3 regions of the Janthinobacterium sp. BJB301 genome follow, and region 2 is predicted to be linked to each of the others. Evidence: predicted binding sites of a transcription regulator. Region 2 holds the regulator's gene; each other region holds the start of a gene.
What was found. Region 2 encodes sigma-54, which starts transcription at its own class of promoters, with help from an activator protein. Its sites were predicted from a motif close to TGGCANGNAANCTGCTTT; they were not measured.
Positions count from the first base shown of each region.

Region 1: the regulator sigma-54 is predicted to act here: its motif matches at 4,353-4,370, upstream of CSQ91_RS28240 (beta-propeller fold lactonase family protein).
Region 3: the regulator sigma-54 is predicted to act here: its motif matches at 5,324-5,341, upstream of CSQ91_RS28775 (PEP-CTERM sorting domain-containing protein).

Region 1 covers NZ_PDZJ01000010.1:6,693-14,284, reverse strand. Annotated here, with positions in the region: gene CSQ91_RS28255 (PQQ-dependent methanol/ethanol family dehydrogenase) at 1-972, opposite strand, end outside; gene CSQ91_RS28250 (DUF779 domain-containing protein) at 1,022-1,411, opposite strand; gene adh (aldehyde dehydrogenase) at 1,467-2,987, opposite strand; gene CSQ91_RS28240 (beta-propeller fold lactonase family protein) at 3,332-4,288, opposite strand; gene CSQ91_RS28235 (TonB-dependent receptor family protein) at 4,493-6,631, shown strand; gene CSQ91_RS28230 (substrate-binding periplasmic protein) at 6,689-7,522, opposite strand; gene pedF (cytochrome c-550 PedF) at 7,548-7,592, opposite strand, start outside.
Region 2 covers NZ_PDZJ01000005.1:94,769-102,360, reverse strand. Annotated here, with positions in the region: gene CSQ91_RS24555 (PTS sugar transporter subunit IIA) at 1-119, shown strand, start outside; gene hprK (HPr(Ser) kinase/phosphatase) at 159-1,094, shown strand; gene rapZ (RNase adapter RapZ) at 1,310-2,173, shown strand; gene CSQ91_RS24540 (enoyl-CoA hydratase/isomerase family protein) at 2,174-3,259, opposite strand; gene hpf (ribosome hibernation-promoting factor, HPF/YfiA family) at 3,395-3,757, opposite strand; gene CSQ91_RS24530 (RNA polymerase factor sigma-54) at 3,827-5,305, opposite strand; gene lptB (LPS export ABC transporter ATP-binding protein) at 5,310-6,065, opposite strand; gene lptA (lipopolysaccharide transport periplasmic protein LptA) at 6,065-6,646, opposite strand; gene lptC (LPS export ABC transporter periplasmic protein LptC) at 6,672-7,283, opposite strand; gene CSQ91_RS24510 (KdsC family phosphatase) at 7,326-7,592, opposite strand, start outside.
Region 3 covers NZ_PDZJ01000004.1:238,026-245,617, forward strand. Annotated here, with positions in the region: gene ettA (energy-dependent translational throttle protein EttA) at 1-194, opposite strand, end outside; gene rarD (EamA family transporter RarD) at 291-1,175, opposite strand; gene CSQ91_RS23085 (potassium transporter Kup) at 1,413-3,290, shown strand; gene CSQ91_RS23090 (FKBP-type peptidyl-prolyl cis-trans isomerase) at 3,436-3,915, shown strand; gene CSQ91_RS23095 (diphthine--ammonia ligase) at 3,982-4,653, opposite strand; gene CSQ91_RS23100 (GNAT family N-acetyltransferase) at 4,650-5,126, opposite strand; gene CSQ91_RS28775 (PEP-CTERM sorting domain-containing protein) at 5,437-6,027, shown strand; gene CSQ91_RS23110 (organic hydroperoxide resistance protein) at 6,317-6,742, opposite strand; gene CSQ91_RS23115 (histidine kinase) at 7,028-7,592, shown strand, end outside.

The DNA.
Region 1 (7,592 bases), on a different contig from region 2:
GGTGACGAATTCGTTGGCGCCATCGAAATCCCAGGCATCGTTCGGTGTGTTCTGATACGCCCACTTGATCTGCCCCGTTTTCACGTCCAGCGCCACGGTGGATGACGAGTACAGATTGTCGCCGGGACGCAAGTGGCTGTTCCACGGCGCCGGGTTGCCGGTACCAAAATATGCGAGCTTGGTTTGCGGATCGTAGGTGCCGCCCATCCACGTCGAGGCGCCGCCCGTTTTCCACAAGTCGCCCGGCCAGGTCTTGTTCACGGTACCGGACACGCCGTTATCGATGGCCTTGCCATCCTTGTCGTAGCGGTGCCCCATATGGCCCTCTACCGTCGGACGGCTCCACACGAGATCGCCCGTCATCGGATTGCGCGCTTCCACCCGGCCCACGATGCCGAATTCCCCGCCCGACACGCCCGTCAGCAGCAAGCCTTCGGCGATCAGCGGCGCGGCCGTCATCGAGTAGCCGGCCGCGTAGTCATCCACTTTCTCCTTCCAGACGATCTTGCCCGTATTCTGGTCCAGCGCCACCAGGTAGGCGTCGAGCGTGCCGAAAATCACCAGGTTGCCGTACAGGGCGGCACCGCGGTTGACCACGTCGCAGCATGGCATGATGCCGTCTGGCAAGCGATGCTCATATTTCCACAGCTTGGCGCCGGTTTTCAAATCGACGGCAAAGATGCGCGAATACGATGCCGTGACGAACATCTTGCCGTTGTGAATCAGCGGCTGCGATTCCTGGCCCCGCTGTTTTTCGCCGCCAAACGAGAACGACCAGGCTGGCACCAGCTTGGCCACGGTCTTGTCATTGATCTGCGTCAACGGCGAATAGCGCTGGCCCTGCGTACCCATGCCAAACGACAGGACGCTGGCCGGATTCTTCGCCGTACTGTCGAGCATGGCATTCGTGACATTGCCCACGTCGGCCGCCTGGGCCAGCGATGCCAAACCCAAACCGATGAGTATCCCCATGATTTTTTTCTGCACAATCATCTCCCTCTGTTTTATTAGTATGTGTGTATCAAGTCTTGCGGTGCTCATGCGGCTGGGCATGCAACAGCGCGCACTCTTCATCCGTGAACAGGCGCGAGCGCGTCAAAAAGCGCTTGCCCGTGCCGTTGTCGAGTGAAAACATGCCGCCATTGCCGTCGACCACATCGATAATCAACTGGGTATGCTCCCAGTACTCGAATTGCTCGAGTCCCATGTAGAACGGTGTGCCATTCAAATTGCCGAGATAGATATCGGTGTCGCTGACATCGAACTCGCCCAGCGCATAGCACATGGGCGCACTGCCGTCGCAGCATCCGCCCGACTGGAAAAACATCAGCGGGCCGTGACGCCGGCGCAACTTGTCCATCATTTCCAGCGCCGCATCGGTGGCGACCACCCGGGCAATTGCTGCACTCATCGCATCCCTTTCTGCGCGCCGCGCCTGGACTGCAGGCGCGGCGCCTGTTGCCGGTTTAGAAGAAGCCCAGCGCTTTCGGGCTATAGCTCACCAACAAGTTCTTCGTTTGCTGGTAGTGATCGAGCATCATCTTGTGGTTTTCGCGGCCGATACCCGATTGCTTGTAGCCTCCGAACGCGGCATGGGCCGGATACAGGTGGTAGCAATTGGTCCACACGCGGCCCGCCTGAATGGCGCGGCCCATGCGGAAGGCGCGCGAACCGTCACGCGTCCACAGGCCGGCCCCCAGGCCGTACAAGGTATCGTTGGCAATCGCCAGCGCGTCGGCCTCATCCTTGAAGGTGGTCACGGACACGACGGGTCCGAAGATCTCTTCCTGGAAGATGCGCATCTTGTTATTGCCCTTGAACACGGTCGGACGCACGTAGTAGCCGCCTTCCAGGTCGCCCGCCTGCGTGTTGCGCTCGCCGCCGGCCAGCACTTCCGCGCCTTCCTGGCGGCCGATGTCGAGGTAGGACAGGATTTTTTCCAGCTGCTCCTGCGAAGCCTGCGCGCCGATCATGGTGGACGAGTCGAGCGGATTGCCCTGCTTGATGGCGGCCACGCGCTTCAAGGCCCGTTCGATGAATTTCTCGTAGATCGATTCCTGGATCAGCACGCGCGATGGGCAGGTGCACACTTCGCCTTGGTTCAGCGCGAACATGGCAAAACCTTCCAGGCACTTGTCGAAATAATCATCATCGGCATCCATCACGTCTTCAAAGAAGATGTTCGGCGACTTGCCGCCCAGCTCCAGGGTGACGGGAATCAGGTTTTGCGCGGCATAGCCCATGATCAGACGGCCCGTGCCCGTTTCGCCCGTAAAGGCGATCTTGGCGATGCGCTTGCTCGAGGCCAGCGGTTTACCCGCTTCCAGGCCGAAACCGTTGATGATGTTCAACACGCCCGGCGGCAGCAAGTCGCCGATCAGCTCGATCAACACCATGATGGATGCCGGGGTCTGCTCGGCCGGTTTCAAGACGACGCAATTGCCGGCGGCCAGGGCTGGCGCCAGTTTCCACACGGCCATCAGAATCGGGAAATTCCAGGGAATGATCTGCCCCACGACACCCAACGGCTCGTGGTAGTGGTAGGCATAGGTTTCCGCATCGATTTGCGCGACGGAACCTTCCTGCGCGCGGATGCAACCGGCGAAGTAACGGAAATGGTCGATGGCCAGTGGAATGTCGGCATTCATCGTTTCGCGGATCGGCTTGCCGTTGTCGATGGTTTCCGCCGTGGCGATCAGGCTCAGGTTCTGTTCGATGCGGTCGGCGATGCGGTTCAGGATATTGGCGCGCTCGGCCGGCGAAGTCTTGCCCCATGCCTCCTTGGCGGCGTGCGCGGCATCCAGCGCCAGCTCGACGTCTTCCGTCGTGGAACGGGCGATCTCGCAAAACGGCAAGCCTGTGATCGGCGTGATGTTAGGAAAGTACTCACCTTTTACTGGTGCAACGAATTTGCCGCCGATGTAATTGTCATAGCGTTGTTTGAAGGGATTGGCTACGCCCAGTTTGCTGATGTCTGCGAGATTCATGTCGTCCTCTATCGGGTTAATTAGAATGGAATTACTTAATTAAAATCAAACGTCCTGGTACAGATGGGGTGAGTACACGGAGTCTTCCGCAAATGCCGTGCCAGCTCGCCATCCCACTACAAACTTAGCCGGTTTTATCCCTGTTACAAGGGCGCGGCATCAAACCCGGCACGTTTTTCAGCGCAGGCCACCTGCTTGGGTGGGGACGTGGGCCTGTTTGCATTTTGAACAAGGTAAAGACGTCCTGTTCCAATCCGGGCCAGCCCTGCGGCATCTTCCCTGCGCCGCTGCACAATGGAACAGGTGTACCAGACTGGAACACCTGCGCCTGTGCCACCAAGGAATCAACGAATCACCACGCCCCATGGCAATTCGCCCACGGCAATATCGGCTACTTTCTGCGCGCTGGCCGTGTCGATGACGGACACACTGTTCGAACGGCCATTGGCCACGTACAGCTTGGCGCCGTCGGGCGTGATGGCCATATTCCACGGACGTTTGCCGACGGGAATGGTGGCCGTGACCTGGTAGCTGGCCGTGTCGATCACCATCACCGTGCCGTCCGTGCCATTCGAGACATACACCTGCTTGCCGTTGGGATGGACCACGATGCCATTCGCATTCTTGCCCGCTGGAATGGTGGCAATCGCCTTGCGCGCGGCCATGTCGATCACGTACACGGCATTGACCAGTTCGCACGCCACATAGGCGCGGCCCGAGTCCGGACTGAAACCAATGCCGCGCGGACGCAGTCCCACGGCGATGGACGCGACCTGGCGGCGTTGCGCTACATCAATGACATCGACTTGCTCCGCCTCTTCCGCGCTGACCAGCAGCCAGCGTCCATCCGGGCTGAAGACGGCATGTTCCGGGTTGCGTCCCTGCACCTTGATATCGGCGAGCAAGGTGCCTGTCTGGCCATCGAGCAAGGCCACGCTATTGTTTTCCTCGACGGCCACTGCCACGTAATGACCGTCCCGGGAAGCGCTGACGCCTTCGGGCGACTTGCCCAGCGCCACCGTGCGCACGGGCGCGCCGGCAGCGTTATCGATCAGCAACAAGGCGCTGCTGGCCGCATCCGTGACAAACAATTGCCGTCCGCTGGGGTCGGCGGCGATGCCGCGCGGCCGCTTGCCTGCGGCGATCTGACGCACTACCTGGTCGGTAGCCGTGTCGATCACGCTCAAGGTGCCCGATTTTTCATTGGGGACATAGGCAAAGGGAGCTGCCTGGAGGGCGGTGCTGGCGAGCGCCGGCAACAGCCAGCAAACCTGGCGCAAGCACGAGAAGAAGTTGGGCATAATCACCTTTTCAATGGCAAAACACAGGAAAAGCGCGCGGCATCGGCGCATCTGCCCATTGCTGTATGCAAACGCCGTGCCACTGACACGCGTATAATTTCAGCCCACCAATGGAGACATGGCAGGCATATTGCTTGATAAGACTATGCAGACCTGTACCGCGCACGCGATCAAGCAGGCTTTTATTCACATTGGAGAATCCGCATGCAGCACCGTTTCCGCCTGAACACCATCGCCAGCCTGTTTGTCGCCGGCAGCGCCACCCTCGCCCCCCACGTCTTTGCCGCCGAAGCAGTTGACCCGGCCAACGGGCAACTGATGGATACGGTGGTCATCAGCGGCAGCCGCATCGCCCATCCCAGCCAGGAAGTGCCGGCCTCGATCGACGTGGTCGACAGCGCGCGCATCCAGGATGGCCAAATCCGCGTCAACGCGTCGGAAGCGCTGGCCGCCGTGCCGGGCCTGGTCGTGCAAAACCGCCAGAACTATGCGCAAGACTTGCAGATCTCGTCGCGCGGCTTCGGCGCACGCTCGGCCTTTGGTGTGCGCGGCGTCAAGCTGATCAGTGATGGCATTCCCGCCAGCATGCCCGACGGCCAGGGCCAGGCCGCCACCTTCAACCTCGATACGGCCGAGCGCATCGAAGTGCTGCGCGGACCGTTTTCTGCCATCTACGGCAACCATTCGGGCGGCGTGATCCAGCTGTTTTCCAGGGATGGACAAAATCCCCCTTCCGTCGAACTGAATTTGACGGGCGGCAGCTACGGCACCAGCAAGGTCGATCTCTCGGCGCAAGGCCAGGCAGGCGGCATCGGCTACGTGCTCGACGGCTCGCGCTTCCGCACGGACGGTTTCCGCGACCATAGCGCCGCCACGCGCGAACAGGCGTTCGGCAAGGTCACCGTCAAGCCGACGAAGGACAGCAAGCTGACCATCGTCGCCAACAGCCTGCATCAAGGCAATACGCAAGATCCGCTGGGCGCCACCTGGGCCACGTTTGCCGCCGACCCGCGCGCCGGCGAAATCGACGCGACGGACACGCAAAACCCGAAACGCACCCTGGCCGAACGCTACAACACCCGCAAGAGCATCGACCACCAGCAGATCGGCGCCACCTATGAACAGTCGTTCGGCGATGACCGCCTGCACGTGATGGTGTATGGCGGCAACCGCGACGTGATCCAGTACCAGGCATTTACCAAGGGCTTCCAGGCGCCCGCCAGCCATTCTGGCGGCGTGGTCGACTTCCAGCGCCAGTTCTACGGCATCGATACCAACTGGCTGCACGTGAACCAGTTGGCCGGCGGCAAGCTGAGCACCACCATCGGCATCGATTACGGCCGCTCCAGCGATGACCGCACCGGCTATGAGAACTATATCGGCGAAGTGTACGGATTGAAGGGCAAGCTGCGCCGCGACGAGCAGAATGTCGTGTCCAGCCTCGATCCGTATATCCAGGCGGAATGGCAAGGCGGCCCGTGGCTGCTCAGCGCAGGCGTACGCTACAGCAAGATGAAAGTGGCGGTCGACGACCATTTCCTCAGCAACGGCAACGATAGCGGCAGCCTGGAGTTCAGCCACACGACACCGGTGCTGGGCCTGCTGTACAAGCTGACGCCGAACGTCAACGTGTATGCCAGCGCCGCGCGCGGCTTCGAAGCGCCTACCTTGAATGAACTGTTTTACTCGGGTACGGGCGGCGGCTTCAATTTCAACTTGAAACCAGCGACCAGCACCAACCTGGAAGCTGGTATCAAAGCCAGGATCAATAACAATACGCACGTCAACGCGGCCGTGTTCCAGATCAAGACCAACGACGAACTGGTGGTCGACAAGTCCAGCGGCGGACGCACCAGCTACCGCAATGCGGGCAAGACCTTGCGCCAGGGTATGGAAGTGTCGCTGGACTCGAACCTGCCGTATGGTTTCACGACAAAAGTGGCACTGACCAGCCTGCACGCCGTGTATGACCAGGCGTTTGGCAGCGTGCGCGAAGGCAGCCGCTTGCCGGGCGTGCCCAGCGCCAACTTGTTTGCGGAACTGGCCTGGAAAGACACGCTGGACCGTTTTGGCGCGGCGCTGGAAAGCGTGGCCAGCAACCAGGTCTACGCGGAAGACAGCAATAGCGAAAAGCCGGCGCCCGGCTATACGGTGTTCAATGCGCGCGTCAACGCCAAACAAAACGTGGGCAATTGGCGCTTCAAGGAATTTGCCCGCCTGAACAATCTTTTCGACAAGACCTACGTGGGCTCCGTCATCGTCGGCGACAGCAACAAGCGCTACTATGAAGCGGCGCCGGGACGCAATTGGTTGCTGGGTGTTAGCGCCCAATATAGTTTCTAAAACTAAAAAGCCCGCGCCTCTTCCGATGCGCGGGCTTTTAAACTAGTACAAGCTACTTCAGGGCCGTGCTTCCTTCACGCCATATTTTTCAAAGATGGCTTTCAATTCACCGCTGGCCGCCATCTCGTTCATGGCCGCCTGCAGCAACTTTGCCACGTCGAGCTGCTGGCGGCTGACGGCCAGGCCCACGGCCCAGCCGGCACGCGGCAAGCGGGCGAACGCCACTTCGCTCATGGGGAAAGCGGGATCGCTTTTCAGCACCGATTCGATTTCCGAACGGTTGGCCAGCACGGCATCGAGCTGCCCTGCCTGCAATTGCTGCAAGGCTTCGGCCGCCGTGTCGAAGATGCGCACGTCGTCGCGGTACTTGCCATTGTCTTCACCCAGCATCAGCATGGCCGCAATCGAGACTTTTTCCACGCCGATGCGCTTGCCGGCCAGCGAAGCGACGCCATCGAATTGCGGCACGGCTTGCGCGCTGCGCGCCAGGCGCACGGTTTCCACGTAATACGGCGCGAAGATCTCGACCTTGTCGTTATCCGCCATCAACTTCTTGTCGACCGGCACATGCAGCATCACATCGGCGGGACCATAACCAAGGTAATGCCCCTTCCACACCATATTGCGCAAATCATCGTTCAAGTTTTCGCCGGCGGGAAATGGCAGCAAGCTCAGTTTCAAACCCAGCTTTTTCGCCAGCGCTTCGGCGATGTCGATATCGATGCCCGCGCCCTTGTCGGAAAACGGCGCGAACTCGTTATACACAGCCACTTTCAGGCTGCCCGACTGCTGCACTTTTTGCCAGTCGGCGCGCACCGGCGCGGCTGCGCACAGCGCCAGGCAGGCGAGCGAGATCATCGCGCGCGCGCCCCGGAATTGAAATGAACGCATGGGACTCCTTTGTGATCAGTTCGATTTAATTCGACTCGCGGCGGGTTTCCAGATAGGTCTTGATGGCCCA
Region 2 (7,592 bases):
AAATCGCTGAAATGTTTTCCGATGACGCCTTCCGCACGGCACTGGCCACGGATCCGGAACCGAAATCCGTACATTCGCGCATCGTCAATTGGCAACCTAGTCTGCAAGCGGCGGGTTAAACTTCAGGTATTCCTCCACTCCTGAAGAAGAAGACTGCCATGTTGCAAACGCCACTGACGATACAACGCCTGTACGACGACAATCGTGAAAGTCTGCAACTGGGCTGGTTCGCCGGCTTCCCCGGCGGCGAGCGCCTGATCTCGGGCGATGTCTCGTCGGCCGCCGACCAGGTGGGCCACTTGAACCTGATCCATCCGGGCCGCATCCAGGTCTTCGGCCACCAGGAAATCAATTACTACCAGCGCCTGAAGGTCAACACGCGCACCCACGTGATTGGCGAGCTGATCGCCGGCGGTCCGCCCGCGCTGATCATCGCGCAAGGACTGGAAACGCCGCCCGACATCCTCGCCATCTGCGACGAGCAAAACATTCCCCTGTTCTCCACCCCGCTGCCGGCCGCGCAAGTGATCGACTTCCTGCGCGTCTACCTGTCCAAAAAGCTGGCGCAACGCATCATCATGCATGGCGTGTTCATGGACGTGCTGGGCGTGGGCGTGCTGATCACGGGCGATTCGGGCCTGGGCAAGAGCGAACTGGGGCTGGAACTGATTTCGCGCAGCCACGGCCTGGTGGCCGACGACGCCGTCGAATTCTCGCGCATCGCGCCCAACATGATCGAAGGCCGCTGCCCGCCTTTGCTGCAAAACCTGCTGGAAGTGCGGGGCCTGGGCTTGCTCGATATCAAGGCCATCTTTGGCGAAACGGCCGTGCGCCGCAAGATGCGCCTGAAACTGATCGTGCATCTGGTGCGCCGCAACGCGCTGGAAGAGGAAGTCGAGCGCCTGCCTTTCCTGTTCCCCACGGAAGACGTGCTGGGTTTGCCCGTGCGCAAGGTCGTCATCCCCGTCGCCGCCGGCCGCAACATCGCCGTACTGCTGGAAGCGGCCGTGCGCAACACGATTTTGCAATTGCGCGGCATCGATACCTTGCAGGAGTTCATGGAGCGGCAGAGGTTGGCAATGAGTGGCGATTAGCAAGTAGGTCGGATTAGCGCGGCAACGCCGTGCGTAATCCGACGACATTGTTGGCCCATGCCGCAGTGTCGGCTTACGCGCGACGCGCTAAGCCGACCTACGGTCGTGACGAGAGCGCCCTGCCAATCCCGGCAATATCACATTCCAAATTGCAATAATTTGTAAAGATAATTGCCTTGGAAGCAGAGCGCCGATCTTTATTGTATGATCGGCGTATGCATATCGTCCTTATCACCGGAATATCCGGCTCCGGTAAATCCGTTGCGCTCAATGTGCTGGAAGATACCGGCTACTATTGTGTCGACAACCTGCCGCCGGCCTTGCTGCCCAGCCTGGTGCAGACCCTGCTCGACGAAGGTACACCGCAACTGGCCGTCGCCGTCGATGCGCGCAGCGCCGAGTCGCTGACCAGCCTGCCGCACAATGTGGCCCTGCTGCGCGACCAGGGGCATGACGTCAAGGTCATGTTCTTGACGGCCACCACGCATTCGCTGGTGGCGCGCTTCTCGGAAACGCGGCGCAGCCATCCGCTGTCGCACGAATTGCGTCCGAACCAGAATCCGGCCAGTCGCCGCACGCTGATCGAGTGCATCTCGGAAGAACGCGAACGCCTGTCAGCCATCGAACAGCTGGGCCATGTGATCGACACGTCGGAACTGAGCGCCAACAAGCTGCGCGCCTGGATCAAGGATATCGTCGCCTCCGAACGCGCGCCGCTGACCCTGTTCTTCGAATCGTTCGCCTTCAAGCTGGGCGTGCCGCTGGACGCCGATTTCGTCTTCGACGTGCGGGCCTTGCCGAATCCGTATTACGACCTGGCGCTGCGCCCGCTCGACGGCCGCGATGCGCCCGTGATCGCCTTCCTCGACGCGCAGCCGAGCGCGCTGGAACTGCTGGCCGACATCCGCGCCTTCATCGAGAAATGGTTGCCGTCATTCAAGTCCGACAACCGCAGCTACCTGACGGTGGCCCTGGGCTGCACGGGCGGCCAGCACCGCTCCGTGTACATGGCGGAGCGGCTGGCGCAGTATTTCGGCCCGAATGAACGCGTCGTCCTGCGCCACCGCGAACGCAGCTAATTAGTCGAGGTGGCACAGCGGATGCGCCGCGGCTGGCCAGACGGGGGCAAAGAAGCGCGCCACCATGGCCGCATCGACGTCGTCCAGGCTGGCAGGGTTCCAGCGCGGTGCATTGTCCTTGTCGACCACCAGCGCGCGCACGCCCTCGAGCACTTCGCCATGTTCGAAATTGTGGCGCACCACCGTGCGCTCCATGCGCAGGCAATCGGCCACGCCCAGGTGGGCGCCCCGCTGCAGCAATTCCAGGGTCACCGACATCATCAAGGGCGAACGCAGGCGCATGGCCGCCAGCGCCTTGGCCGCGAACGCGCTGTCATCCTGCGCCAGCGAGGCCATGATGGCGGCCACGGAAGGGGCGCCGAAATGGCGGTCCAGCGCCGCGCGCGCCGTGGCCAGGGGAGACACCCCCGCCTCGGCCTGGAAAGGCGCCGCCAGCGCCTTGATGGCCACAGGCAAGGCCTCGCCCCGCGTCGATTCGAACAGGTCCAGCAGCGCCCCCATCTGCGCCTCAGGCAGGTAGACATCGGCCAGCCCCGTGTACAGGGCATCGGCCGCGTTGATCGTCAAGCCCGTCAAGCCCAGGTACAGGCCCAGCTGGCCCGCCAGGCGGGATAGAAAATAACTGCCGCCCACATCGGGAAACAAGCCGATATTGACTTCCGGCATGGCCATGCGCGTGCGGCCCGTCACGATGCGCAGGCGGTTGCCCGGCCCGGCTTGCGCCACGCCCATGCCGCCGCCCATCACCACGCCATCCATCACGGCGATATACGGTTTTGGGTAGAAATGAATTAAATGATTTAAAGCATATTCTTCCGTAAAGAAATCTTCCAGCATGGCGCTGCCGCCTTGCGGCGTGGCCAGGCCCGCATCGTAAAAGAAACGGATATCGCCGCCGGCGCACAGGGCTTTTTCACTGCTGGAGCGGATCACCACGGCGTCCACCTGCGGATCGTCGCGCCAGGCCAGCAGGACCGCGCTCAGGGCGCGCACCATCTCCAGCGACAGGGAATTCAAGGCTTTCGGACGGTCGAGCACGATATGGCCCGTGCGGTTGCGGATGGAAGTCTGGACGAAGTCGCTCATGGCAGGCAGGAAAGAAGTGAAAGTGCAAACATTTTAGCCCCTGCGCGGCGAACATTGCGCTCAAAAGGTCCAGGCGCAAAAAAGGGCGCAAGATGTGCGCCCTTAGTTGATCACAACTGCTGGAAGCGGGTGGCCTTAGACGGCGACGACGGCTTCTTCCTCGGAGTTGTCTGGCAGATGCTTGATCGCCTCTTTACCGTGCCCTTGCACTTTGGTTTTGTATTTCATCACTTGCCTATCGAGCTTGTCGATCAGGGTATCGATCGCGGCGTACAGGTCGTGCGCCAAGCTTTCCACATAGACAGTCTTGCCGCTCAAACGCAGGTTGACTTCAGCCTTTTGACGTTTTTCTTTCTCTTTGAGGTTATCCACGGTCAGAATCACGGCGATATCGATGACTTGATCGAAATGACGTTTCACGCGCTCCAGCTTCGTTTGTACGTATTCACGGATGGCTGGTGTCACTTCGAGATGATGTCCGCTGATGGTGAGATTCATACACACTCCTAAAGATGATCGGGTTCGTGCGGTCCATCCTATCCGGCCCGCAGAGGAACCGAAAAAAACTTACAAACACTTACGCAGGCTCACTGGCGGAATTTTCAACGCTTCCCGGTATTTGGCAACAGTACGTCGCGCAATCACCATGCCTTGTTCCCCCAGCATGTCCGCAATCTTACTGTCGGATAAAGGATTTTTAGGGTCTTCTGCTCCTGTCAGTTGCACGATCAATGCCCGTATCGCCGTCGATGACGCTTCGCCCCCCGCTTCGGTGGCGACGTGGCTACCAAAGAAATATTTCAACTCGAACATGCCGTGCGGGGTCAGCATGTACTTTTGAGTTGTTACCCGCGAGATAGTACTCTCGTGTAAACCCAGTGTATCAGCTATTTCACGGAGCACAAGGGGACGCATGGCAACGGCCCCATGCGAGAAAAAGCTCTTTTGTCTTTCTACTATCGCCTGCGCCACGCGCAGGATCGTGTCGAAGCGCTGGCGCATATTCTTGATCAGCCACTTGGCTTCCTGCAACTGTGCGCCCATGGCGCCCTCACCCTTGCCCTGCTTGAGCAAGTTGGCGTACATGGCATTGACGCGCAGGCGCGGCATGACATCGTTGTTCAACGTGACTTGCCAGCCATTGCGCGCGCGCTTGACGACGACGTCGGGCACCACGTAATCGGACACGTCCGAGGCGAACACGGCACCCGGATGCGGATTGCACTGGCGAATCACCGTCTGCGCTTCGCGCAAGTCTTCATCGTCGCAATCGAGGGCTTTTTTCAGCTTGTTGAAATCGCGCTGGGCAAACCAGGCCAGGTGCTTTTCCACGATGACGAGGGCCATGCGGCGCGTCACCATGGCGATGTGCGGCAAGCGCTTGATTTGCAGCGCCAGGCATTCGGAGGCATTGCGCGCGCCCACGCCAGGCGGATCGAAACTTTGCAAGAGAGACAAGGCCGTGCGCATCTCGTCCGCATCGATTTCCAGCTCTTCCGGCAGGCGCGCCAGGATGTCCTCAAGCGACTCTTCCAGGTAGCCATTGTCGTCGAGCGCATCGATGATCAGCTCGACCAGCGCGCGGTCGCGCAATTCGAGCACCGTCACGCGCATCTGCTCCATCAGGTGTTCGCGCAGGGTGCAGTGATGGGCTTCGAGTTGCGGGCGCGAATCCTCGTCGTCGGGCGCCTTGCCGCGGCTCGCCTCGCTCCAGTCGCTGTCGCCGCCATCCGCGGCGGCCGGCCCCTCGCCGGCATCGCCATCAAAGGTTTCCGCTTCGGCAGGCGCTGCGGGCGCTTCCTGGCCTGGCGGCTGGGGCGGCGCTTCGGCCGGTGCAGCCGTGGAACTCAAGGCGCCGTCGGAAAGCAGGCGCAACGAACGGTCGAGCGGGTCATCGAGGCGTTCGAGCAAGGGATTGTCCGTCAGCAATTGCTCTAGTTCCTGATGCAATTCCAGGGTAGACAATTGCAACAGGCGTATCGATTGCTGCAACTGCGGCGTCAGTGCCAGGTGCTGCGAAGTGCGCAGCTGCAATGATTGTTTCATTGGCTTACATGCGGAAGTGTTCGCCCAGATAGACCCGGCGTACCGACTCGTTCGCGATGATGTCGTCGGGGCGTCCCGACGCCAGTACCGAGCCCTGGTTGATGATGTAGGCACGGTCGCAGATACCCAGCGTCTCGCGCACATTATGATCGGTGATCAGCACGCCGATATTGCGCTCCTTCAAGAACCGCACGATGCGCTGGATCTCGATCACGGCGATCGGATCGACGCCGGCGAACGGTTCGTCGAGCAGCACGAAACGGGGATCGGTGGCCAGCGCGCGGGCGATTTCCACGCGGCGGCGCTCACCGCCCGACAGGGACAGGGCCTGGTTCTCGCGCAGCTTTTCAATCTGCAAATCGGCCAGCAATTTATCCAGGCGCACCTCGATCTCGGCCTTCGTCAGCGGACGGCCTTCGACGGTCTGGATTTCCAGCACGGCGCGGATATTGTCTTCCACCGTCAGCTTGCGGAAGACGGACGCTTCCTGCGGCAGGTAGGACAGGCCCATCTGAGCGCGGCGGTGGATCGGCAGGCTGGAGATGTCCACGCCGCTGATATCGATGCTGCCGCCATCGGACGGCACCAGGCCGACGATCATGTAGAACGAGGTGGTCTTGCCGGCGCCGTTCGGGCCCAGCAAACCCACCACTTCGCCGCATTCGACTTGCAGCGAGACATCATGCACGACTTGCCGCTTGCCATAGGTTTTTTGCAGCCCGCGAACGATCAGGGTGCTGCCGCAACGAGTATTATCCATTATTTCTTTCCTGGCGCAGGCGTGGCCGGCGCTTTCTCCGCCGCCGGTGCCTTGGTTTTCGGCTGGATCACCATGCGCACACTGCCGCCATCCGGGGTGCTGGTGCCGCTGTTGGAATTTTCCATCGCAAACACTTCCTTGCGGCTGTCATACGAGATGAAGGCGCCATTGGCCACGTCGGTCACTTTCGTGCCTTCCAGGCGCGTCAGCTTGGCCCGGGAAAACAGTTTCACCACTTCCGTCTTGTTGTCGTATTCCACGCGCTCCGCTTCGCCTTCCACCCACAGGTCGCCCGCGCCATCGCGCTTCTGGCGGAAGGTGGCGAGCTTGCCGGGATCGGCCCAGAAGGTAATGAACTGGTAGCCTTGCGGATCTTCCGTGATCACGGCGCGACCCGCCTTCATGGTCAGGGTCCCCTTGACCAGCACGACGTCGCCCGTCAGGGTGCGCACCTGCTTGATATCATCGACGTGGCCGCTACGTGCCGTGATAACGGCTTCCTTCTCGGAATCGGCCTTCTCGGCATGCGCCACGCCCATGATGGCCAGGGAAAATACGGTCAACAGCAAGATGTTCTTCATAGTATGGTTTCCTTGTTTCATTCTTTCATTTTGCCGCCGCGGCCGGGTGCGGTTTCGGCGGGAGGACCATGCGCAGCGCATTCTGCACTTCCACCACGCCGGTGGCGTTATTGGCCTTCATGCCGATGCCATTGAGGCGCGAGGTGCCCGTCAGGATATCGACAGGCACGTCCGTCTCCATTCTTTCCTCATCCGGGAACACCGTCAGCGCTTCCGTCTTGACCGTCAGGTTCTGCGCCTTCGGACTGGCCACGCGGTCGATCACGACATTGCGGTGCAGTTGCAGCCGGGTATTGTCCTGGTCGATATGCGCCAGTTCCGCATTCATGTTCATCGGTGGCATGCCTGGCGTGAGCTTGCGCACGAAGGGCCGGTCGATGTCGGACGAATCGTCCAGCGGATAATGCGTGAGCTTGGTGCCCGACACGATATAGCTGGGTTTTCCCGTCAAGTCCATGCGCACCAGGCTGAAATTGGTGATGAAATAGTCGGGCTCATCCAGATGCTTGCTGGCCGTGATGTCCTGGCTATTCTTGTTCATCACCTCGAGCAGCCAAAAGCTGCCCAGCGCGACAACAACCGCGCCCAGCACGGTAAAAATCATGCGCCAGCGATGGGCGCCTCCTGGCTTACGCATAGGGCTTCACTCTTTCAAATGTCACTGGCGAGGCGGCGCGCCTCACTCCAGGAACGGCGCCATGACGCGCGCATAATTGTCCTGGGCACGCAGCAGGAATTCGCAGATCTCGCGCACCGCGCCGCGGCCGCCGCCGGCCTGCGTCACATGGTGGGCCAGGCCCTGCACTTCCGGGCGTCCGCCCGGCACGCTGACGGCAAAGCCGACGCGTTTCAGGATGGGCGCATCGATGACGTCGTCGCCGATATAGCCGCATTGCTCTTCCGTCAAGCCCGTCAGCGCCAGCAGTTCGCGAAACGGCGTCAGCTT
Region 3 (7,592 bases), on a different contig from region 2:
GGCACGGCTTCGCCCTGGATGTCGGTGTCGATGCCTGCCATGATTTTCAGCAGGGTCGATTTGCCGGAGCCGTTCAGGCCCAGTACGCCGATCTTCGCGCCTGGGAAGAAGGAGAGGGAAATATCTTTCAGAATCTGGCGTTTGGGCGGGACGATTTTGCCCACGCGATTCATGGTGTAGACGTAATTTGCCATTAGAAATCTCGGGTGATATACAAAGACGGACAGGATACGGTAAACGCCCGCTTCCGGCCAGCGCTGCGCGCTGCGGAAACGGGCTCCAGGGCAAGACTAGGCGGTGGCGCGCGCCTTGCGGGCCGTCCACAGGCCCTCGGCCGCATACAGGGCCAGCGCCGTCCAGATGACGAGGAAGCCCAGCATGCGCTCGGGCGTGAACGATTCGTGGAAGACCCACACGCCGATCAGCAGCTGCCCCGTGGGGGCGATGTATTGCAGCAGCCCCAGCACGGCCAGCGGCAGGCGGCGCGCACCGGCGGCAAACAGCAGCAGGGGAATGGCCGTGATGGGGCCGGACGCCAGCAGCAGCGCGCGCGTGGCGGTGGAGTCTGTATTGACGAAGCCGCTCTGGCCATGCCAGCCCAGCCACAGCATATAGGCCAGCGCCAGAGGGAACAGAATCAATGTCTCGAATGACAAGCCTTCCAGCGCGCCCAGCGCGGCCGTCTTGCGCAGCAAGCCATAGCCGCCGAAGGTGGCCGCCAGCAGCAGGGCGATCCACGGCACTTGCCCCGCCTGCCAAGTGAGCCAGGCCACGCCGCAGGCTGCCAGGCCGATGGCCAGCCACTGCAGGCGGCGCAGGCGCTCGTGCAGCAGCAAAAAGCCCAGCATGACATTGATCAGGGGCGTAATGAAGTAGCCGAGGCTGGCGTCGACCACGTGGCCGTTGTTGACGGCCCAGATATAGATGAACCAGTTGGCGGACAGCAAGAACGCACTGGCCACGAAGCTGGCCACCACCCTGGGCTGCGCTTTCAGGCTGCCCAGCCAGCTCCACTGCCGGCGCACGGTCAGCACGACGCCCAGGAACAACAGCGACCAGACCATGCGGTGCGCCAGGATTTCCTGTGGCGCGATCTCGCCGATGGCGTGAAAGTACAGGGGGAACAGGCCCCAGCAGAGGAAGGCGAGGGAGGCGTAGAGCATGCCTGGATTCATGATGGGCTTCGCTGGAGAGTAGACAGTCTGTCATTATGGCTGAAAACATCGGGGGCTGCCCGGCGCCGCTGGCGAGGCGTAGAATGGCAACAAATTAATGCCGCAAGCCCGCGCAGCAAGGCGGAGCGGCACAAAACCACGACTTTGGGGCAGCTGCGGAACCATGCAAAAATACTCTTGCTATTTGCTAATACCTATCATATTGTGCGATGCAACAAAACAAAAACGGGTGCAACCTTGACGTCGGAACATAAAAAAAGCGGCCTTGCCGGCATGACGCTGGCGGCCGTGGGCATCGTTTACGGCGATATCGGCACCAGTCCGCTGTACACCCTGAAGACCGTCTTTGACCCGGCCCACGGCCTGCTGCTCTCGCACGAGAACCTGCTGGGCATCGTCTCGCTGATTTTCTGGGGCCTGACCCTGATCGTCTCGCTCAAGTACGTAACCCTGGTGTTGCGTGCCGACAACCGCGGCGAGGGCGGCATCATGGCCCTGATGGCGCTGGTACTGTCGTCCGTCAGCCGCCTGTCGCGCTGGCATTTCCCGCTGATGGTGATCGGCGTCTTCGGCGCCACCCTGTTCTATGGCGACAGCGTGATCACGCCGGCCATTTCCGTGCTGTCGGCGATCGAAGGCCTGGAAGTGGCCACGCCCGCCTTCAGTCCGTATGTGGTGCCGCTGACGATGGTGGTGCTGGTGGCGCTGTACTCGGTGCAGTCGCACGGCACGGCCGGCATCGGCCGCTATTTTGCCCCCATCATGGTGCTGTGGTTTGCCGCGCTCGCGGGCATGGGCGTGGTCAACATCATCAAGTCGCCGGCCATCCTGGCCGCACTCAATCCCCTGCACGCCGCCACTTTCCTGATGAATAACGGCTTTGTCGCCTTCGTTGCCCTGGGCGCCGTGGTGCTGGCGCTGACGGGTGCCGAGGCGCTGTACGCCGACATGGGCCATTTCGGCAAGAAGCCGATCCGCCTGGCCTGGTTCCTGATCGCCTTTCCCGCGCTGGCGCTGAACTACCTGGGCCAGGGCGGCTTGCTGCTGGCGCATCCGGAAGCCGTCTCGAATCCGTTTTACCAGCAGCTGGGCGCGTGGAGCGTGTATCCGCTGGTGATCCTGTCGACCATGGCCACCGTGATCGCCTCGCAGGCGACCATTTCCGGCACTTTCTCGATGACCAAGCAAGCGATCGCGCTGGGCTTCTTGCCGCGCATGCGCGTGCGCCACACGTCGGAAAGCGAAATCGGGCAGATCTACATCCCCGCCGTGAACTGGCTGCAACTGGCCGTGGTGCTGCTGGCCGTCATCGGCTTCGGTTCCTCGGAAAACCTGGCCGCCGCCTACGGCATCGCCGTGACGGCCACCATGCTGTCGACCACCATCCTGACCTTCTTCGTCATCCGCTACCGCTGGAAGATGAACCTGGCCCTGTGCTGGGCCGCCACGGGCTTTTTCCTGATCATCGACGTCAACCTGGTGTCGGCCACAGCGCTGAAACTGTTCCACGGCGGCTGGTTCCCGCTGCTGCTGGGCTCGATTTTGTTCATCGTCATGCTGACCTGGAAGCGGGGCCGCCAGCTGGTATTCCAGAACCTGGAAAAGCATGCGATCCCGCTCGACGATTTCCTTTCGTCGCTGTTCATCGCGCCGCCGCTGCGCGTGCCCGGCACGGCCATCTTCCTGCGCGGCGAAACGGATGGCGTGCCGCATGCGCTGCTGCATAACTTGCTGCACAACAAAGTGTTGCATGAGCGGGTGATCTTCCTGACCGTCTTCATGCATGAAGAGCCGTGGGTGGCGCCTTCCGAGCGCGTGCGCGTGGTGGACCTGGGCCACCAGTGCTACCAGGTGAATGTGCATTACGGCTTCAAGGATGAACCGGACATTCCGGCCGCGCTGGCGCAGTGCGCCGAGCAGGGACTGGATTTCGAGATGATGGAAACGTCGTTCTTCATCGCGCGCCAGACCATCATTTCGACGCCGGGGGCCGGCATGATGCCATGGCGCGAGCACCTGTTCGTCACCATGTCGCGCAATGCGCGCACGGCGGCCGACTACTATCAGATCCCGAGCAACCGGGTGATCGAACTGGGCACACAGGTGGAAATATAGATATTGTGTCAACGTTGCATCGAGACACAGTTACTGCCTTGCTTACGTCTGCTTACAAATGGGCTACGCGAGTCCTGTTAAACTCCAGCCCGTACCGGTCCGCACCGTACGGGCTTAGCCACACACCAATATTTAAAGGGAAACCATGAAATCGGTATTTCAAATGATCGCCACCCTCGCTTGCGCCGTGGCCCTGACCGCTTGCGGCGCTGCTGCCAACACCGAGAAGCCGGTCGTGCTTGACCCGAATACGCAAGTGAAAGAGCTCGCCTTTCCTGACTTGGTGAAAGGCAGCGGCACGGCCGCCGCGGCGGGCGATACCTTGACGGTGGTCTACACGGGCTGGCTGTACGACGCGAGCAAGCCGGACGGCAAAGGCGTGCAATTCGACACGACAGCCCCTCCCAAAAGTTTTACGTTTGTCCTGGGCATCGGCCAAATGATTCTGGGCTGGGACCGTGGCCTGGTCGGCATGCAGGTGGGTGGCACGCGCCGCCTGCTCATTCCGTATGACCTCGGCTATGGCGTTAACGGCACCAGCGACAGGGTTACGAAAGCGGTGGTGATCCCGCCTTACGCCGGCCTGGTGTTCGACATCACGCTGCTAAAAGTGGAGAAAAAGTAAGCACGCGCAAGGTGCACGAACAAAGGGCGACTCCATGGAGTCGCCCTTTTTGTTTTTGCGGCCAATTCAAACTGGCGCCAGTTCCTGGAAGTAGTAGGTGGCGCCGCCCAGATTGGCTGGCGCGTCATATTGCAGCACTTGCGTGCGGCGCAGCGCCACCGGTGCGCTGAAGGCGGGGCCGTCGTAGACGAAGGTGTGGAATTCGCCGTTTTCGCCGCAGGCGTCGACGCCGGGCGGCAGGTCGGCGAGGAAGGCGGCGTCGAACTCGCGCCCGCAAAATGCGCGCGGCAAGTGCTGGCCATTGATGCACACGACGATGGCTTTGAAGCCGGCGGCAAGGAACTCATCGACCAGCGCGCGGCGGTCCTCGCCCCACAGGGGCAGGTGGGCCGTCAGGCCGGCGCTGGCGCAGACTTTTTCTTCCCAGTCGCGGTGCGGCTGCAAGTCGATGTCGCCGAAGATGGCGTGGGCGATGCCTTCGTCTTTCGCCGCGCGCAGCATGGCGATGAATTGCTCTTCGTAGCTGGCCCAGCTGGCGTGATAGCGCTGCAGGCGCGCGCCCAGGCTGGCTGCCTGCGCCTCGAGCAGTTCGGGCGGCACGCCGTGCGAGCGTGACTTGCGGCCGTCTTCATCCATGGCCGTGATCAACAGCGGCACGCTCGTGCCGGCGTTGCGCGCGCGCCACAGGGCCAGGCAGGAATCCTTGCCGCCGCTCCAGGAAATGAGGGCCGTCGTCATGCCGCCGCTCCCGGCGGTACCGCGCGCAGCATGTCGACGTGCTGTATGCCGTCTTCATCGTAGGGCGCGCTGACGGTGACAAAGCCGAAGGACTGGTAGAAGCGCTCCAGATATTGCTGGGCGCCGATGCGGATGGCGTGGCCAGGGTGCTGGCGTTCCGCGCGTGCGATGCCTTCCGCCAGCAGATGCTTGCCGGCGCCCGTGGTGCGCGCCTCGGGCGCCGTCAGCACGCGGCCCAGCGACATTTCCACATACTTGGCGCCGGGCGCCAGCACCCTCAGGTACGCGGCCAGCCGGCGCTGGCCAGCGGCCGTTTGCCAGCCCAGCAAATGCATGGCTTGCTGGTCATGGCCATCGAGGTCCGGGTAAATGCATTGCTGTTCGATGACGAACACGCGCTGGCGCAAGGCTAGCACCTGGTACAAATCGTGGGGGCCGAGTTCGTCGAACGTGTTCCATTGCCAGCTGATCATGGGGCATCCTTGATTGAAAGTGGCGTGATTTTAGCGGTTTCAGGGCTCTGGCGTTGACCAACGGGCGCAAATGCGCTTCGGCGTCGGCCTTGGCGGACCAGTTGCCGCTGACGTATATGAAAAATAGTGGTTTTGCCGCTGCGACTGAATTGCAAGTCTTTCCACACAATCTACAGCACGCCGAAATCATGCCGTACTCGGACGGAAATTGTAATTATGGTAATATTTGTATGGCGGTTTGCTGTCGTTTGTGATTGTGGCATCCACCTGAATGAACTTTATAACGTGCTGCAAACCATACGAGGAAGCCATGAAAAAAAATCTGCTATGCGCCGCCCTATTTGTCGCCGGAATCTCTTCTGTCCATGCCGAGCAGACGACCTGGAATTTTGCCTATCAAGGCTTTGTCGATGCGACTACCGGCGTGTTCGATCCCGAGATGAAGTACACGGGCAGTTTCACCGGGGAGGACCGTAATCTGGATGGCATTGTTATGCTTGATGAACTCAGCTATTTCGAATCCCAGGGCCATGACTATGTGCCTGAAAAAATCATTCCTGGCAGCGGGGGATGCGGCAGTTCCACTCTGCAATGTAAAGTATATAGATTCAGTTATGCACTGACGGGGGCGCTGTACTATTCAGTCGCCACATTCGGCACTGACGAACTTCGCGTCCACTGGTGGAGTAGCAGCGGCGCTACCCGCAGTTCTTTCAGCGGCGGAGGTGGAAATTTGCACACTGGTGGCGACAGTTGGTTCTATCAATATGAATGGTCCGACCGGACGACCTTTACCATCTCTCCAGCACCAGTCCCTGAGCCAACGGTCGCATTGATGCTGCCTGCGGGCTTGGCGCTCATGTACTTGACACGGGTACGCCGTCGTAATATTTCCGCCTGATCCCGCCTTGCGGGTCTTATATTGACGCACCGGCATTGGCGCGCTCTCTATCTTGCGCGGCATATGATGCAGGGCACGGTGAGCGCCAATGCCGAACTTCCCCAGGCGATCGGTCTGGCCGTGCCGCACCTTGCGGCTCGCGCGTTTGCTCGATGTGGACGAGCCATGCAGTCGTGCATTCCACAGCAGTGCACATGCTTTTTAAGACACATCCATTTCCGAGGAATTGCCGTGTTAAATCCCCGGTAACGTAACGTTGCCGGGGCGGATGAAGGACGTTGCCGTCCGATTACACGATTGTCAGGGTGACGTCGATGTTGCCGCGCGTGGCGTTCGAGTAGGGGCACACGATGTGGGCGGCGGCGACCAGCGCTTCGGCGGCGGCGCGTTCCATGCCTGGCAGCGAAATTTTCAGTTCCACTTCGATGCCGAAGCCCGTTTCGATGGCGCCGATACCGACGTTGCCTTCGATGGACAAATCCGCCGGCAGGGCGATCTTGTCGCGGCCGCCGACGAATTTCATGGCGCCGATGAAGCAGGCCGAGTAGCCGGCAGCGAACAGTTGTTCCGGATTGGTGCCGACGGCGCCATTGCCGCCCAGTTCTTTTGGCGTGGTCAGCTTGACGTCCAGCACATTGTCGGACGACACGGCACGGCCTTCGCGGCCTCCGGTGGCGGTGGCTTGAGCGCGGTACAGGACTTGTTTGATCGACATGATGGTTTTCCTCGGTGAGTTAAATAGTTAACGACTAAATAGTGTGCTACTTGTTTCGTGGGCTACTGCCCCAGGATGCCCGTCTGAAGAAGCGATTTGCGGCGTCCATGTGCTCAATATATATCGTGCGCTATTTAATTGCAAGCTATTTTATTTAGGAAGGGCGCGGATTTATGCTTTATTTTCTTGCCTTTGTCGCCAGTATTGCCCTTCCATCGCATAATGGCCACCGCCGGTGGGGCCGGTGGTTATGCTTGGCCCCACTTCACACCCCAAGGAAAAATCATGACTAGCCTCTTCTTTATCCTGCGCATCACCCTGGCCACGATGCTCACCTACATCATCGCCACGGCGATCCTGGTCGAGAATTTCCTGCGCTATATCTTCGGGCAGACGGAAGGCTTCTTTGTCATCGTCGGCGCATTGCTGGCCAGCGCCGTCATCACGAATGCGTTTTCGCACGTGCGGCGCGTGCGCCTGATCGCCGGCACCGTCAATGCCGGCACCCTGTCGAGCCGCCAGCGGCGCCAGATCGAGATCCCGTTCGAGGCGGGCGAAGCGTTCGACATGATCGACGCGGCCATCCGCGAACTGCCGGGCAGCGAAGTGGTCGAAAGCGCGCGCGACAGCCTGCAGGTGCAGGCCCGCGTGCGCCGCGCCGCACCCTACACGCACACGGGCTTGCCCCGCATGCGCTTGCTGAGCTTCATTGAACCGCGGCCGAACCAGATTCTCGCCACCGTGACGCCGAATGGCGAGGCGGGCAGCGTGACCCTGATCTGCGAGCCGGCGCGCAATGCCTGGACCGACTGGTTCCTTGTCGACCATGGCAGCAACCTGGAAAACGCGG